Regions from separate parts of the Halomonas sp. B23F22_20 genome, predicted to be linked through region 4. Evidence: predicted binding sites of a transcription regulator. Region 4 holds the regulator's gene; each other region holds the start of a gene.
What was found. Region 4 encodes sigma-54, which starts transcription at its own class of promoters, with help from an activator protein. Its sites were predicted from a motif close to TGGCACNNNNNTTGCTNT; they were not measured.
Positions count from the first base shown of each region.

Region 1: ACGTN6_RS10800 (phenol hydroxylase subunit) is a predicted target of sigma-54. The motif match lies at 1,633-1,650, and genes of this name have one in related genera.
Region 2: ACGTN6_RS02235 (nitrate reductase) is a predicted target of sigma-54. The motif match lies at 1,778-1,795, and genes of this name have one in related genera.
Region 3: glnL (nitrogen regulation protein NR(II)) is a predicted target of sigma-54. The motif match lies at 1,550-1,567, and genes of this name have one in related genera.

Region 1 is NZ_JBIEKH010000011.1:57,111-60,731, forward strand. Features, by position in the region: gene ACGTN6_RS10795 (sigma 54-interacting transcriptional regulator) at 1-1,323, opposite strand, end outside; gene ACGTN6_RS10800 (phenol hydroxylase subunit) at 1,682-1,921, shown strand; gene ACGTN6_RS10805 (aromatic/alkene monooxygenase hydroxylase subunit beta) at 1,969-2,955, shown strand; gene ACGTN6_RS10810 (MmoB/DmpM family protein) at 3,028-3,297, shown strand; gene ACGTN6_RS10815 (aromatic/alkene/methane monooxygenase hydroxylase/oxygenase subunit alpha) at 3,394-3,621, shown strand, end outside.
Region 2 is NZ_JBIEKH010000002.1:242,556-246,176, reverse strand. Features, by position in the region: gene ACGTN6_RS02235 (nitrate reductase) at 1-1,646, opposite strand, end outside; gene ACGTN6_RS02230 (ANTAR domain-containing response regulator) at 1,995-2,588, shown strand; gene ACGTN6_RS02225 (CmpA/NrtA family ABC transporter substrate-binding protein) at 2,585-3,616, shown strand.
Region 3 is NZ_JBIEKH010000019.1:43,395-47,015, reverse strand. Features, by position in the region: gene glnG (nitrogen regulation protein NR(I)) at 1-428, opposite strand, end outside; gene glnL (nitrogen regulation protein NR(II)) at 421-1,467, opposite strand; gene ACGTN6_RS15770 (hypothetical protein) at 1,668-1,871, opposite strand; gene ACGTN6_RS15765 (DUF4124 domain-containing protein) at 1,941-2,513, opposite strand; gene ACGTN6_RS15760 (ZIP family metal transporter) at 2,678-3,391, shown strand; gene glnA (glutamate--ammonia ligase) at 3,503-3,621, opposite strand, start outside.
Region 4 is NZ_JBIEKH010000013.1:76,921-80,541, forward strand. Features, by position in the region: gene rapZ (RNase adapter RapZ) at 1-172, opposite strand, end outside; gene ACGTN6_RS12350 (PTS sugar transporter subunit IIA) at 205-690, opposite strand; gene hpf (ribosome hibernation-promoting factor, HPF/YfiA family) at 697-1,008, opposite strand; gene ACGTN6_RS12360 (RNA polymerase factor sigma-54) at 1,121-2,521, opposite strand; gene lptB (LPS export ABC transporter ATP-binding protein) at 2,675-3,400, opposite strand; gene lptA (lipopolysaccharide transport periplasmic protein LptA) at 3,397-3,621, opposite strand, start outside.

The DNA of each region.
Region 1 (3,621 bases), on a different contig from region 4:
GGCTTGGTCGGTGAAGCCCAGCGTCTTGAGGCGGTAGTGTTGCTCGAAGCGGGCCAGGAAGTGCTCGGCGAGTAGCGGCATGTCGTCGCGCCGGTCGCGCAATGGCGGAATCGTCACCGGATAGGCATTGAGCCGGAAGAACAGGTCGGCGCGGAAGCGACCGTCCTGGACGCGCTCGGTGAGATCGCCGTGGGTGGCAGCGACGATGCGGACGTCGACATGGTAACTGGCCTGGCCGCCGACTCGCTCGATCTGCTTCTCCTGCAGCACTCGTAGCAGGGCGGCCTGTGCCCGTGGCGAGAGCTCGGCGAGCTCGTCGAGGAACAGGGTGCCACCGTGGGCGCGTTCGAAGCGTCCGACACGGGATTGCATGGCACCGGTGTAAGCGCCTTTCTCGACGCCGAACAGCTCCGACTCGATCAGCTCGGGCGGAATCGCCGCGCAGTTGACCGCCACGAAGGGCTTGTCGGCGCGCTCGCTCTGCTGATGGGCGCGGTGGGCGAGGATCTCCTTGCCGGTGCCGGTTTCGCCGAGCAGCAGGATCGGCACCTCGGAGCGGGCGGCGCGGTCGATCAGATCCAGGGCGCCCAGGAAGGCCGGAGACTGGCCGATGGGACGATACCGTTCCTCGCCCTGGTGACGAGCGATGTCGTCCTCCAGGTAGGCGATGCGCGACTGCAGTTCGTAGAGTTCGTCGATCAGCGGGTCCTCGCGGAACAGTTCGGCGAAGGCCTCGTGATCCTCCCATTCCCGGGCCGGCTTGCCGACGATGCGGCAGCGTGCGTCGCCGCAGCCCCGGCACTCCACCTCGCGATACTGGATCTCCTGGCCGAGGAACTGGCTGGAATAGGCGCAGGCATAGCCTAGCTGCAGCCAGCATACCGGCTCCTTGAGCGGGCCGAAGATATGCTGGGAGATGCTGACTTCGTAGGAGTCCTGCCACTCGAATTCACCATAGAAGTGGCCACGACGGGGATCTATGTCCAGGGCGATGGGCACCACCTTCACCAGGCCTCGTAGCGCGTGCAATTGGGGCCCGGTCAGAAAGCCGTCCTCTACCGACATCTCCTGGCCGCGTACCGATCGGGCCAGCTCGGCATCCTGGAGGCCGGCATGGTATCCCAGGCGCATGAAAAAGCTGCGCGCACGCTGCATGCCCATGGTGTTGACGATCTCCTGGCGAAACGTGGCCATGGTCTGGACCTGCAGCAGCAGCATGCGCTGCTCGCCGAGCCATATCTGCCCTTCGCTGGGCAGGAAGCGCAGCTTGTCCAGGATGTCCTGGCTGTCGGGGTAGCGCGGCGTCGTCAGGGATGTGGGCATGGCGGTCTCTCATGGCGTCAGGCGGTGGCATACTGGGTTTTGTAGTTATTGTGATGATGATTCTTTAATCGAATTTTTCCCGCCAGTCTCTTCGTTGGCAAGAGATCCAGCATAAATCTCCCTCGCTTTTCCCACCAGCACTCCGCTTGACAATTGCTCGGCGCCTTTCCGATTTCATGAATTGATGACACTGCAAGGCAGCAACTCATCATTTGCTTGATTTATGCTGGCCTTAAAGAGCACGGAATCTCAGGTGCTTTCTTCTCAATCTGTTGTTTATCAATGATTTTTTTGGTGGTGGTCGATGCCTGGCACGACGCTTGTAACGTCAGGGTGACGATGCATCCGGAGGTGCCAGATGTCCCAAACCGCCATTTCCCGTCCCCTCAAGCGCTATGTGCGTGTCAGGGAGCGCAACGAGAAATTCGTCGAGTTCGACTTTGCCATCGAGAGCCCCGAACTCTTCGTCGAGCTGATCCTGCCGCCTCAGGCCTTCGAGACTTTCTGCGCCCGCAATGAGGTGATTCACATGAGCGATGAGCAGGCCAGGAAAGTCGATATACAGATGGAAAAGTGGCGCTATAGCGTCAGCCAATAAGCGAGCGAGTGTCGACGACACCGGACAATAATAAGCGAGGAGATAATATGAGCATCGAAATAAAGACGGCAGAAATCGAGCCGATTCGCCAGACCTATGGCCATACCCGCAGACGCTTCGGCGACAAGCCGGCAACCCGTTATCAGGAAGCCAGTTTCGATATCCAGCCGACCTGCAACTTTCACTATCGGCCGATGTTCGATGAGCAGCACGAACTCTACGACCCGGGTTACACGGCGCTGAAAATGGAAGACTGGTATGCCTTCAGCGATCCTCGTCAGTTCTATTACGGCGCCTGGGTCGGCGCGCGTACCAAGTTCCAGGAGAGCACCGAAACCAGCTTCGCTTTCTTCGAGAAGCGTCATCTTGGCGGCCAGTTGAGCGCCGAGGCACGGCGCCTGGTGACAGAGTGCCTGCTGCCGCTGCGTCACGTCGAGCTCGGCGCCAACATGAACAATGTCGGTATCGCCTCTACGGCCTACGGCACCACCCTCAGCCAGGCCCACATGTTTCATGGCATGGACCGGCTGGCCGTCGCCCAGTACCTGTCGCGGATAGGCCTGCTGATCGACGACAGCCCGGGAGTGCTGCTAGGCGAGGCGAAGCAGCTGTGGATGGACGATCCAGACTGGCAAGGCGTGCGCCGCTACGTCGAAGACACTCTGGTGATCGAGGACTGGGCTGAGCTGTCGGTGGCCCAGAACCTGGTGCTGGACGGCCTGCTGTATCCCTTCGTTCAGGAAACCCTGGATGCCCGATGGATGGACGCGGGGGGCGGCCAACTCGCCATGCTCACCGACTTCATGGGCGAGTGGTTCAAGGACGGCAGCCGCTTCATCGATGCGCTGATGAAGGCGCTGGCCGCCGAAAGCGATGAGAACCGTGGTCTGCTCACGCAATGGGTGTCGGCGTGGCGGGAGCGTGCCGTGGCCGCGTTGCAGCCGATCGCCGCCAAGGCCGGTGTAACGCTCGATGATGCCCTGTCGCTCCTCGACAAACGGCTGGCCAAGCTCGGCCTGCTTGAGACGCATTGAGCCGGCGCTTGTTTGCCACTCTCGATCTTGTACGTCACCCCCCGATCTTTATCGCCAATGGAGTACCCGCTCATGTCACGCGTCTTTATCGCCCTGCAGGACAACGAGAATGCCCGTTTCATCGTCGAGGCGGTGACCGAGGACAACCCAAGTGCCGAGGTCAAGCACAGCCCGGCGATGGTACGCATCGAAGCCGATGATCGTCTGACCATCCGGCGCGAAACGGTGGAAGACAAGCTGGGGCGTGACTGGGACACCCAGGAGCTGCAGGTCGACCTGATAAGCCTTGGCGGCAACGTCGACGAGGACGACGACAGCTTCACTCTCTACTGGAACACCTGAGCCGATGTGGATCGCGCCATACGCCGGTCCGACACACATGCGCCAGCCAATCATCTGCCAACAGCCAGCCAATAATAACGGCGAGGAGCCTTCCCCATGAACGCCAAGACCAGCAAGCGCCTCAACATGAAGGAGCGCTACCGGATCATGACCCGTGATCTGGACTGGGAGCCCAGCTACCAGCGCTATGAGGACATCTTTCCCCAGGAGAGCTTCGAGGGCATCAAGATCACCGACTGGAGTCAGTGGGAGGACCCGTTCCGCCTGACTATGGACAACTACTGGAAATTCCAGGCGGAGAAGGAGCGCAAGCTGTACGCCATT
Region 2 (3,621 bases), on a different contig from region 4:
GCGGTCACCGGCCACTGGATCGGCGCCAGGGCGTCGTAGCCCGAACGATCGAGCTCGGCCAGCGTCGAGATATCGAACACCCGCGAGCCCGGGGCATCGGGAAGGTTCTCGAAGCCGGAGAGCCGCGCGTGCTCGGCGAAGATCTCGGCGGGATGACCGTAGTCGAAGGCCTCGCCATAGCCCAGGCGACGCGCCACCGCGCTGACGATCCACCAATCGTGGCGCGCCTCCCCGGGCGGCGGCAGCATGCCGCGCTGGCGCGAGATGCGCCGCTCGGAGTTGGTCACGGTGCCGTCCTTCTCCGACCATGACGAGGCCGGCAGCACGATATCGGCATAGGGCAGCAGGTCGGTGTCGGCCATGCACTCGGAGACGATCACCAGCGGGCACTTCTCGAGCGCCGCGCGCACGCGATTGGCGTCGGGCAGGCTGACCGCCGGGTTGGTGGCCATGACCCACAGCGCCTGGACCTCGCCGCGCTCGATGGCCTCGAACAGCTCGACGGCCTTATGGCCGGGCGCTTCGGGCAGGGTCGGCACCAGGGTCTCGGTGGTCCAGAAGCGCGTCACCCGGTCGATGGCGCCTGGAGTGTGGTAGTCCATGTGGGCGGCGAGCTGGTTGGCCAGCCCCCCCACCTCGCGACCGCCCATGGCATTGGGCTGGCCGGTGATCGAGAACGGACCGGCGCCGGGCAGGCCGATCTTGCCGCCGGCCAGGTGGCAGTTGATGATGGCATTGCACTTGTCGGTACCGCTCGAGGACTGATTGATGCCCTGGGAGTAGAGGGTCACCACGTGCAGCTGGCTGGCGAACCAATAGAAGAAGGTCTCCAGGCGCTCCGCGTCGACGTCGCAGTCGGCGGCGATGGCCTCGATGCGGCAGTCGTCCTCGCGGGCCGCGGCCAGCGTCACGTCGAAGCCTTCGGTGTGGTGCTCCAGGTAGATGTCGTCGAGCTTGCCCTTGTCGGCCATCCACCCCAGCAGGCCGTTGAATAGCCGGGCGTCGCTGCCGGGCGCCAGGCCCAGGTACAGATCGGCGATCTCGCAGCTGTCGGTGACCCGCGGGTCGATCACCACCACTCGCATCAGCGGATTGCGGCTCTTGGCGGTGCGCAGCCGCTGGTAGAGCACCGGGTGATTCCAAGCCAGGTTGGAGCCCACCAGAACCACCAGCTCGGCCTCCTCCAGGTCCTCGTAGCTGCAGGGCACGGCATCGGCACCCAGCGAACGCTTGTAGGCGGCCACCGCCGAGGCCATGCACAGCCGCGAGTTGGTATCCAGATGCGGCGTGCCGAGAAAGCCCTTGAACAGCTTGTTGGCGACGTAATAGTCCTCGGTGAGCAGCTGACCGGACAGGTAGGCCGCCACCGCATGATCGCCGGCATCGTCACGCACCGCCTGGATCCGCTCGGCCACGGCGTCGAGTGCGGTGTCCCAGTCGACCTCGACGCCGTCGACCCGAGGTTGGGTCAGGCGGCCGTGGTGACCCAGGGTCTCGGCCAGCGCCGAGCCCTTGACGCACAGCCGCCCGTAGTTGGCCGGATGATCTCCGTCGCCCTCCACTCCGGTGAGGCGCCCATCCTCAATGTCGACCTTCACGCCACAGCCGACGCCGCAGTAGGGGCAAGTGGTACGCGCCTGTTGCATGGTGCTCTCCTCGATCGCGGGTCCCGAAACGACGACGCCCACCGCTGCGCCGGGTAAGCGCGAGGGTGGGCGTCGTTGCCATGGACCGCCAGCGCGGCGGCCCGGGATGATATGCCTGAACTGACAAGACTAAAGCAAAGGGCGTGCCATCTTCGGTGAGCCCCGCGCTGTCGGGCCTGTGCCGATTCTCGGGGAGGCATATTGCACCAGCTGGCGGCGCCGAACGCCCGCCTCGCACCCCGACGGTGCAACACGAAGATGGTGGACCGCCGAATCCGGCGCCCGCGCCGCCTGGAATGAAAGTTGCATCTCCGTGGGGGAAATCTCCGCCATCATGAGCCAGACCCCATGCCCCAGCCACTGCGAATCTTGCTGGTCGACGATGAGAGCGTACGAGCCGCCATGGTCGAGGAAGCCCTCGGCCAGGAAGGACACGAGGTCATCTGCCACCTGCAGAGCCCGGCCAGCCTCAATGATATGGTTGCCCGCCATACCCCCGACGTGGTGATCATCGACATGGACTCCCCCGACCGCGACACCCTCGACAGCATGTCGCTGCTCAACCGCGAGAACCCCCGCCCCGTGGTGTTCTTCGCCGATCAGCACGACCCCCACTCCATGCAGGCCGCGCTGGCCTCCGGCGTCAGCGCCTACGTGGTGGACGGCCTGGTGCCGAGCCGGGTCAAGGCGATCCTCGAGGTCGCCGTGGCGCGCTTCGATGCCTTTCAGTCGATGCGCACCGAGCTCGACCGAGCGCGCAACCAGCTCGCCGACCGCAAGCGGATCGAACGCGCCAAGGGCCTGCTGATGAAGCACCAGAACTGCGACGAGCCTCAGGCCTACCAGATGCTGCGCAAGCTGGCCATGGACCGCGGCCAGCGCATCGGCGAGGTGGCCGCCAACGTGATCGATATCCTCGAAGGACTGGAGAAAGGCCAATGAGCATGCCCCACGCCCCCGAGCGCCCCTGCCTGACCCTGGGCTTCGTCCCGCTGCTGGACGCCGCCCTACCGATCATCGCCCGGGAAGGCGGCTTCTTCGCCGCCGAAGGGCTCGATGTCACCCTGTCTCGGGAGAGTGCCTGGTCGACCCTGCGCGACAAGCTCGCCGCCGGCCTGATCGACAGCGCCCAGATGCTGGCCCCACTGCCGCTGGCCATGAGCCTGGGCGCCTCAGGGCCTCACTGCGACATCCTGGCCCCGCTGGTGCTCGGTCGCAACGGCAACACCCTGGTGCTGTCGCACCGCTGGGCCGAGGGCATGGCCACTCCCTACGACGACACGCCCGGGGGGCGCGATCCCGCCGTCAACGCCCGGGACTTTGCTGCCCGACTGCAGCACTGCGGGCCAATGCGCCCACGGCTGGCCATGGTGCACCCCTTCTCCAGCCACCATTACCAGCTGCGCGACTGGCTGGCTCAGGGTGGCATCGACCCCGATACCGACGCCGAACTGGTGGCCCTGCCGCCGTCGCGGATGGTCGAGGCGCTGGAGCAGGGGCGCATCGACGGTTTCTGCGTCGGCGAGCCCTGGGGCAGCCAGGCCGACCATCGCGGCGGAGGCCACATCGTCGCCACCGGCGCCCAGCTATGGCCCGGCCATCCCGAGAAGATGCTCGGCGTGACCCGTGACTGGACCGAGCGCTACCCGGCCACCCTGACGGCGATGATCCGAGCCCTGATTGCCGCCGCCGACTGGCTGGCCGCCGCCCCCGAGCATCGCCGTGAGGCGCGTGACTGGCTGGCCCTGCCGCCCTATCTGGACCGTGCCATGGATCACCTGCCGACCCTGCCGCTGGGCGAGCCACCGGTCGACCAGCGTTTCACGAGCCTACGCCCCGAGGCCGACCAGCTGCGTTCGGTGGTGCAGCACCTGGCCCAGCAGCTCGACGGCCCCCTCGATCGCGACCGGATCGATGCCTGCTACAGCCCCGTGCATTTCGATGCTGCCACGCACCAGGGATGTGCATGACGCCT
Region 3 (3,621 bases), on a different contig from region 4:
TCGCCGATAATCTCCGCATCCAGCCCCTCGGGTGCGTGAACCGGGCGCTGGCGCTCGCGGGCATGGGCCACGGCCCGGCGCACCAGCGCCAGCGCCTCATCGACGTCGAACGGCTTGGGCAGGTACTCGAAGGCCCCGCCCTGATAAGAGGCCACCGCGCTGTCGAGGTCCGAGTGGGCGGTCATCACGATCACCGGAAGCTCCGGATGCGTCTCGCGAACCCGGGCCATCAGGTCCAGGCCGTCGATCCCCGGCATGCGAATATCGGTCACCAGCACGTCGGGCGGGCTCTCGAGCAGCCGCTCCAGCACCCGGTCGGCCCGGTCGACGCACTCGACCGCCAGATCGGGCTGTGCCAGGGCGCGCTCCAGCACCCAGCGAATGGCACGATCGTCATCGACGACCATGACGCGTGCGGCTTCAGTCATGGGATGTCTCCAGCGGTATCAGCAATCGGAATTCGGTCTTGCCCGGCCAGGAGTCGCACTCGATCAGCCCTTGATGCTGATGAAGGATCGACTGGGCGATGGACAGCCCCAGGCCGCTGCCCTCGGCACGGCCGGACACCATGGGATAGAACAGCGTCTCCTTGAGCGCGTCGGGGATGCCGGGCCCGTTGTCGAGGATGCTCACCTCGCAGACCAGGCGGTGACGCTCGGCCCCCAGGGTGAACTGGCGACGTGCTCGGGTACGCAGCACCAGGGTCGGCCCCTCGATGCCGGCCTCGGTCATCGCCTCCACGGCATTGCGCGCCACGTTGAGGATGGCCTGGATCAGCTGGGACTCGTCGCCGATCAAATCGGGCAGGCTGGGGTCGTAGTCGCGGGTGATCGCCACCTCGGGATGCTCCACGGCCACCAGCGCGCGTACTCGCTCCAGTACCCTGTGGACGTTGAGCGGCTCATGACGGCTGACCCGATTGGGGCCGAGCATGGAATCCACCAGGTCGCGCAGTCGGTCGACCTCCTCGACGATGATCCGAGTGAACTCGGTGAGCTGGGGGTCTTCCAGGTCCCGCTCCAGCAACTGGGCGGCGCCCCGGATGCCTCCCAGCGGATTCTTGACCTCATGGGCGAGCCCACGGGCCAGCACCTTGATGGTCTCCTGGCGAGTCTGCAGCGCCTCCTCTCGGGAGATGCGTAGCAGCCGGTCGCGGGGCTCCACCTCCAGCAGCAGTTCGTCCGGCGACAGCGGGGTGACGGTGTAGTCCACGGTCTGGACCTCGCCGGTCGGCAGGGTCAGCCGGGCCTCGCGCTGGGTGAACGGATGGAACTCGTCGCGCGCCTTGGCCAGCAGACCGCCGATGTCCTCCTCGGCATCGACCAGCCCCGGCAACGCCAGGCCGGTCACCCGCGCCCGGCTCAGCGCCAGCAGGGCCTCCGCCGCCGGATTCATCCAGCGCAGCCGCAGCTGGCCGTCCAGCAGCAGCACGGCGGTGGTGAGGTGTTCCATGAGGCGTTGATACATTGGTGCATTCCCGGCAACGAAGTGAGCGGTCACCCTCCAGACCATGGCGAAGAGGTCAGTGCAAAGCTCTATGCAAAAGATCATTGCAATAAGCACGCCACTTTGGGGAGGGCCTCATCACGGCGCCCCACGGCGATTCGCCATGGGGAACATGCACCACTTTAGTGCACCACCCTGGTGCACGCACTGTCAGGCAGCGCTCACCGCTCGTAGGGCGCCTCGCGGGGGTGCGTTCGTGCCTTGCCATGCTCCCGCGGGAATTCGTACGGCGAACCGTCTTCCCGCTTCCGGCGCACGCTCTCCTGCGGATGATCGCTGCGCAGGCGTTCGGCATGGCGGAAGGCACGGCCCTCTGCTATGCGCTCGGCATGCTCGAAGGCATCGTGGCGCCCATCGTCACGCACCGACGGTGAATGGCAGGGCCTCGAGGTACCGTCCGGGCACAGCGGCCGAGGCGCCCGGCGAGGGGGCAGCTAATCGGACGGGTTATTGGGGTTACGGGGCAGGTTGACGCTGGCCCGCTGAACATAGAGGGTCACCGGCGAGGTGCGGTGGCGCACCGCACCCGAGGCATCGAGCAGTTCAGCCTGCACCACGTGCTCGCCGCGATGCAGGTTGGACAGCAGGAAGGTGTCGGTATGCATGGCCGACTGGCTGAGCCGACCATCCAGCAACAGGCGGACTTGGTGGTCATCGCGCAGCGCGGGGCGAATGTCCAGCCGCACCTGAACGTTGCCGGCGACGCCGGTCGGCAGGGTCGCCTGCTGCTCGGGAGAAGCGATCGCGAACACGTCGTAGGGCATGAAGGGTTGCATCGACGCGTCTCGCTGGGGCGCTTCCTGCACCACCGGCGCTCGCTTCTCCACTTGCACTGTCCGAGACGGCACCACGGTGACCGGATCGAGCTCTATCGCTTCGCCGCCACGCTGCGGATCGTCGGTGAATACCACATTGCCCTGGGCATCGGTGGTGCGGTAGATGGTCTGGGCGGCGGCCGGCAGGCCGATCGTGAGCCCCAGCAGCACCAACCACATCAGTCCCTTCATCATGCAGCTCCCCCGGAATCGGCGGCGGTCGCCTCGCTATCGGTGGGCATGGCGCCCCCTGACCAGCCTAAACCAAGCGGCCGCGGCAGCGGAATCCGCATTCGCGTCCACCATGAATGCCGTTAGGATATCCTTCCGACATCCAGAGGCGAGGAACATTCGGCATGGAAGCGTGGCACGAGGTTGTCATCCTGACCCTGATGGCGGGCATGGCGATGCCGCTGGGCGGCTGGATCGCCCAGGAGGAGCGCATCGGCCCGAACTGGCTCGAGACCGAGCTGCGCCACGGCATCATCGCCTTCGGCGGCGGCGCGCTGCTCTCGGCAGTGGCCCTGGTGCTGGTCCCCCGCAGCTTCGATGCCCTCGCTCTCGGCCCGGCCGTGGGCTGGTTCCTGGCCGGCGGCCTAGCCTTCATGGGCCTCGACATCGCCCTGAATCGCAGCGGCGCCTCCGCCAGTCAGCTCGCCGCCATGCTCTCCGACTTCATCCCCGAAGCCCTGGCGCTGGGTGCCGCCTTCGCCTACGGCGGCGGCAGCGGCGTGCTGCTGGCCCTGCTGATGGCGCTGCAGAACCTGCCGGAGGGCTTCAACGCCTACCGCGAGCTGCGCGAGAGCACCCACTACTCGGCCCGACGCCTGTTGGCGCTGTTCTTCGCCATGGCCTGGCTGGGCCCGCTGGCCGGGCTGAGCGGCTACTGGTGGCTCGCCGACTACCCCGCCGCGGTGGGCGCGGTCATGCTGTTCGCCGCCGGCGGCATCCTCTACTCGGTGTTCCAGGATCTCGCGCCTCAGGCCCGACTGGAGCGCCACTGGGGCCCACCGCTCGGCGCGGTGCTGGGCTTTGCGCTCGGCATCGCCGGGCATATGTTGCTTGGCTGATGGGGTGAGGGGGGAACGGCGAGAAGCGAGTAGAGCGCGGTGAGATGAAAAAAGGCACGCCCGCGGGCGTGCCTTTTCAAGCCAGGGCGCGGCGCCAGGCGCCGCGCGGCCTCAGCAGCTGTAGTACATGTCGAACTCGACCGGATGCGTGGTCATGCGCAGGCGCTCGACGTCTTCTTCCTTGAGCTCGATGTAGGCGTCGATCATCTCGTCGGTGAACACGCCACCCT
Region 4 (3,621 bases):
TGCTTACCGCGATGGCGCTGCGCAGAGATTGGCCGCTGCTGAGTTCGTCTACCAGCGGGCCCAGCAGCATGGCCGGCAGGTTGTCGATGGCATAGAAGCCGAGATCTTCCAGGGCTTGCAGGGCAATCGACTTGCCGGAGCCGGAGCGTCCGCTGATGATGACGAGTTGCATGACGGATCTCCTGGTCGGGGCGGACGCGGGGCTCAGCTGCGCCCGTTGGCGGCCGGGGCCTGTCGTCGAATGGCCTCAAGAAGGCAGTCGTGGAGCGCTCGCTGACTGTCGGCCCGGCGTAGTGCGCTGCGAGTTTCGGCGTCGTTCATCACGCTGGCCACCTGGCCGAGCAGGGCGAGATGAGCATCATCGGCCTCTTCAGGGACCAACAGGACGAATACCAGGTCAACGGGCTCGCCGTCGATGGCATCGAAGTCGACCGGTTCGGCGAGCTTGAGAAAGCCGGCGATGGGGGCCTTGCAGTGCGGGTTGCGGGAATGGGGGATGGCGACCCCATGTCCAATACCGGTACTGCCGAGGCGCTCACGACCGATCAGCCGGCTGAAGACCTCCTGGCTGTCGAGGCTCGGAGTGTTCTGGGCAATGAAGGTGCTGAAGAATTCCAGCACCCTCTTCTTGCTTCCCCCGGGCACACCGAACAGGGTGCGCTCCGGGGGCAGGATGGCTTCGAGAGACATGGCAGCTCAGCGGACGCTTGCGGCGCCCTGGGCGCGGGCCTGGGTTTTTTCCTTGTGCTTGACCAACTGGCGGTCCAGCTTGTCGGCAAGGGCGTCGATGGCAGCGTACATGTCGCCGTCCATCGCCTCGGCGTGTAGATCGGCACCGGCGGCATGCAGGGTGCAGGCGGCCTGCTGACGTTCCTTTTCGACGGAGAGCGTGACCTGCACGGTGGTGATGTTGTCGTAATGGCGCTCGAGGCGCGTGAGCTTCTCCTGCACGTAGTCACGCAGGGGATCGGTCAGTTCCACATGGTGGCCGGTGAGGTTGACTTGCATGACACGCTCCTTGCTCCTTGGGTGGTGATCCGATTGTAACCCTTTTTGGTGCCGTGCAAACCCCCCGCGCCAGGCGCTTTTCCACGCCCTTCTGGGGAGTCTCCCCGTGGTATCAGCCGAGACGCTTTCGCCGGCTGGACGAGGGGATCTGCATTGCCTCGCGGTACTTGGCGACGGTACGCCTGGCCACCTCGATGCCTTCCTCGGCGAGCAGTTCGACCAGCTTGCTGTCGGACAGTGGCTTGCGCGACGGCTCGTCCTGGATCAGTTTGCGAATACGGGCGCGGATGGCGGTGCTGGAGTGGGCATCCTCGCCGTCTCCGACCTGGCTCGAGAAGAAATACTTGAGCTCGAATACGCCGCGCGGGGTATGGATGAACTTCTGGGTGGTCACTCGCGAGATGGTCGATTCGTGCATCTCCACCGCCTGGGCAATGTCGGCCAGGATAAGCGGCTTCATCGCCTCCTCGCCCTGTTCGAGGAAGTCGATCTGGCGGGTCATCACCTCGCGTCCGACCCTGAGCAGGGTGTCGTTGCGGCTGGTCAGGCTCTTGATCAGCCAGCGAGCCTCCTGGAGATGGTCCTTGAGGAACTGGTTGTCGTCGCTCTTGTCGGCGCGGCGGATCAGGGCGGCATAGTCGGGCTGGATACGCAGCCGCGGCATGGCCTCGGGGTTGAGTTCGATGCGCCAGCCCTGTGGCGTGTGGCGAGCGACCAGGTCGGGAATCACGTAGTCGTTGTCGTCGCCCGCATAGGCGCTGCCCGGTCGTGGATCGAGGCCGCGAATCAGGGTGATGACACGGTCGAGGGCGTCGTCGTCGAGCCCCAGGCGTCGCTTGAGCAGGCGACGATCGTTACCGGCCAGGGCCTCCAGGAATTGACGCACCAGACGCCTGGCCTGGGGAAGTAGTGGCGTGTCATCGGGTAGCGTGGCGAGCTGCAGCATCAGGCACTCGCGTAGATCCCGGGCAAAGACCCCGGTGGGCTCGAACTGCTGCAGGCGCATCAGCACCGCTTCTACCTCGCGGGTGGCGAGCCCTGCCAGGCCCTGGGCACGCAGGCCGTCACGCAGCTCGTCCAGCGGCTGATCCAGATAGCCGTCGGCGTTGACCGCGTCGATCAGGCTCTCGGCGATGCGTGTCTCGCGCTCATCGAGGTCGCTCATGGCCAACTGCCAGCCGAGATGGCTTTGCAGGCTCTGGCCGGCGGCCTGACGCTCGAAGTCGGGGGCTTCGCCGCTGCCGCCGGCATCCTGGAAGGTGTCCGACCAGTCGCTGTCCACGGAGAGTTCCGCGGGAATCTCGTCGGACCAGTCGTCTTCCGGGGTCTCGCCGACCGCCTGTTCGCCGAAATCGTCCTCGAGCTCCAGCATGGGATTGGCTTCCAGCGCCTGCTGGATTTCCTGACGGAGGTCGAGGGTCGAGAGCTGCAACAGGCCGATCGCTTGTTGCAGCTGGGGCGTCATGGTCAGTTGGGTGCCGACGCGCAGTTGCAGGGATGCCTTCATGGCCATGGATGGTTCCACTCCTCCGGCGAAGAGTTTCCTACCCTAGTGCCCCGGATGGCGCCATGCAAGTGTTGATGAAGCAATTAGCATGCCAATGGCAATTGGCATGCCCGTCGTCGCTTGGCGACGCTATATCAGTGACTTGCGAAGCTGTTGAGCTTAGAGTCGGAAGTCCTGGCCGAGGTAGACGTCGCGTACGCGCTGGTTGGCCAGGATCTGTTCGGTGTCGCCCTTGGCGATGATCTGGCCGTCGCCGACGATGTAGGCGCCGTCGCAGATGTCCAGTGTCTCGCGGACGTTGTGATCGGTGATCAGCACCCCGATCTCACGGGCCTTGAGCTGGCGAATGATGCCCTTGATCTCGCCTACCGAGATGGGGTCGACGCCGGCGAAGGGCTCGTCGAGCAGGATGAAGTCAGGTTCGGTGGCCAGGGCTCGGGCGATCTCCACCCGTCGCCGCTCGCCGCCGGACAGGCTCATGCCCAGGTTGTCGCGAATATGGGTGACGTGGAAGTCCTCGAGCAGTTGTTCGAGGCGTTCGCGGCGCTGGGGACGGCCGAGATCGCGGCGGGTTTCGAGGATCGCCATGATGTTGTCGGCAACCGACAGTTTGCGGAAGATCGAGGCTTCCTGGGGCAGGTAGCCGATACCGGCTCGTGCCCGCTCGTGCATGGCGCTGCCCGAGAGGTCGTGGTCGTCGATGGAGACCTGCCCCGCGTCGGCCCGTACCAGGCCGACGATCATGTAGAAGGAGGTGGTCTTGCCGGCGCCGTTGGGGCCCAGCAGGCCGACGATGTGACCCTGGCGGATCTCCAGGCTGATGTCATGGACCACGCGGCGACGCTTGTAGCTCTTGGCCAGATGATGGGCGCTCAGGGTCTTCATTGGCCGTCCTGCTGTTCCGGCTCCAGGGTCATGCGCACTCGCTGGCGCTCGTCGACGCCCTCGGCATCGGCGCGGGCCTGAACGACCCGGCGGTCGAGGAAGTACTCCAGGTAGCCGCCGTCGAAGGTGTCCCCGCCCTGGTGAAGCTCGGCCTGGTCGATCAATTCGATGCGGCGTTCGGCCACGTGGTAGACCACCGTGCGCCCCCAGGCCCGGACCAG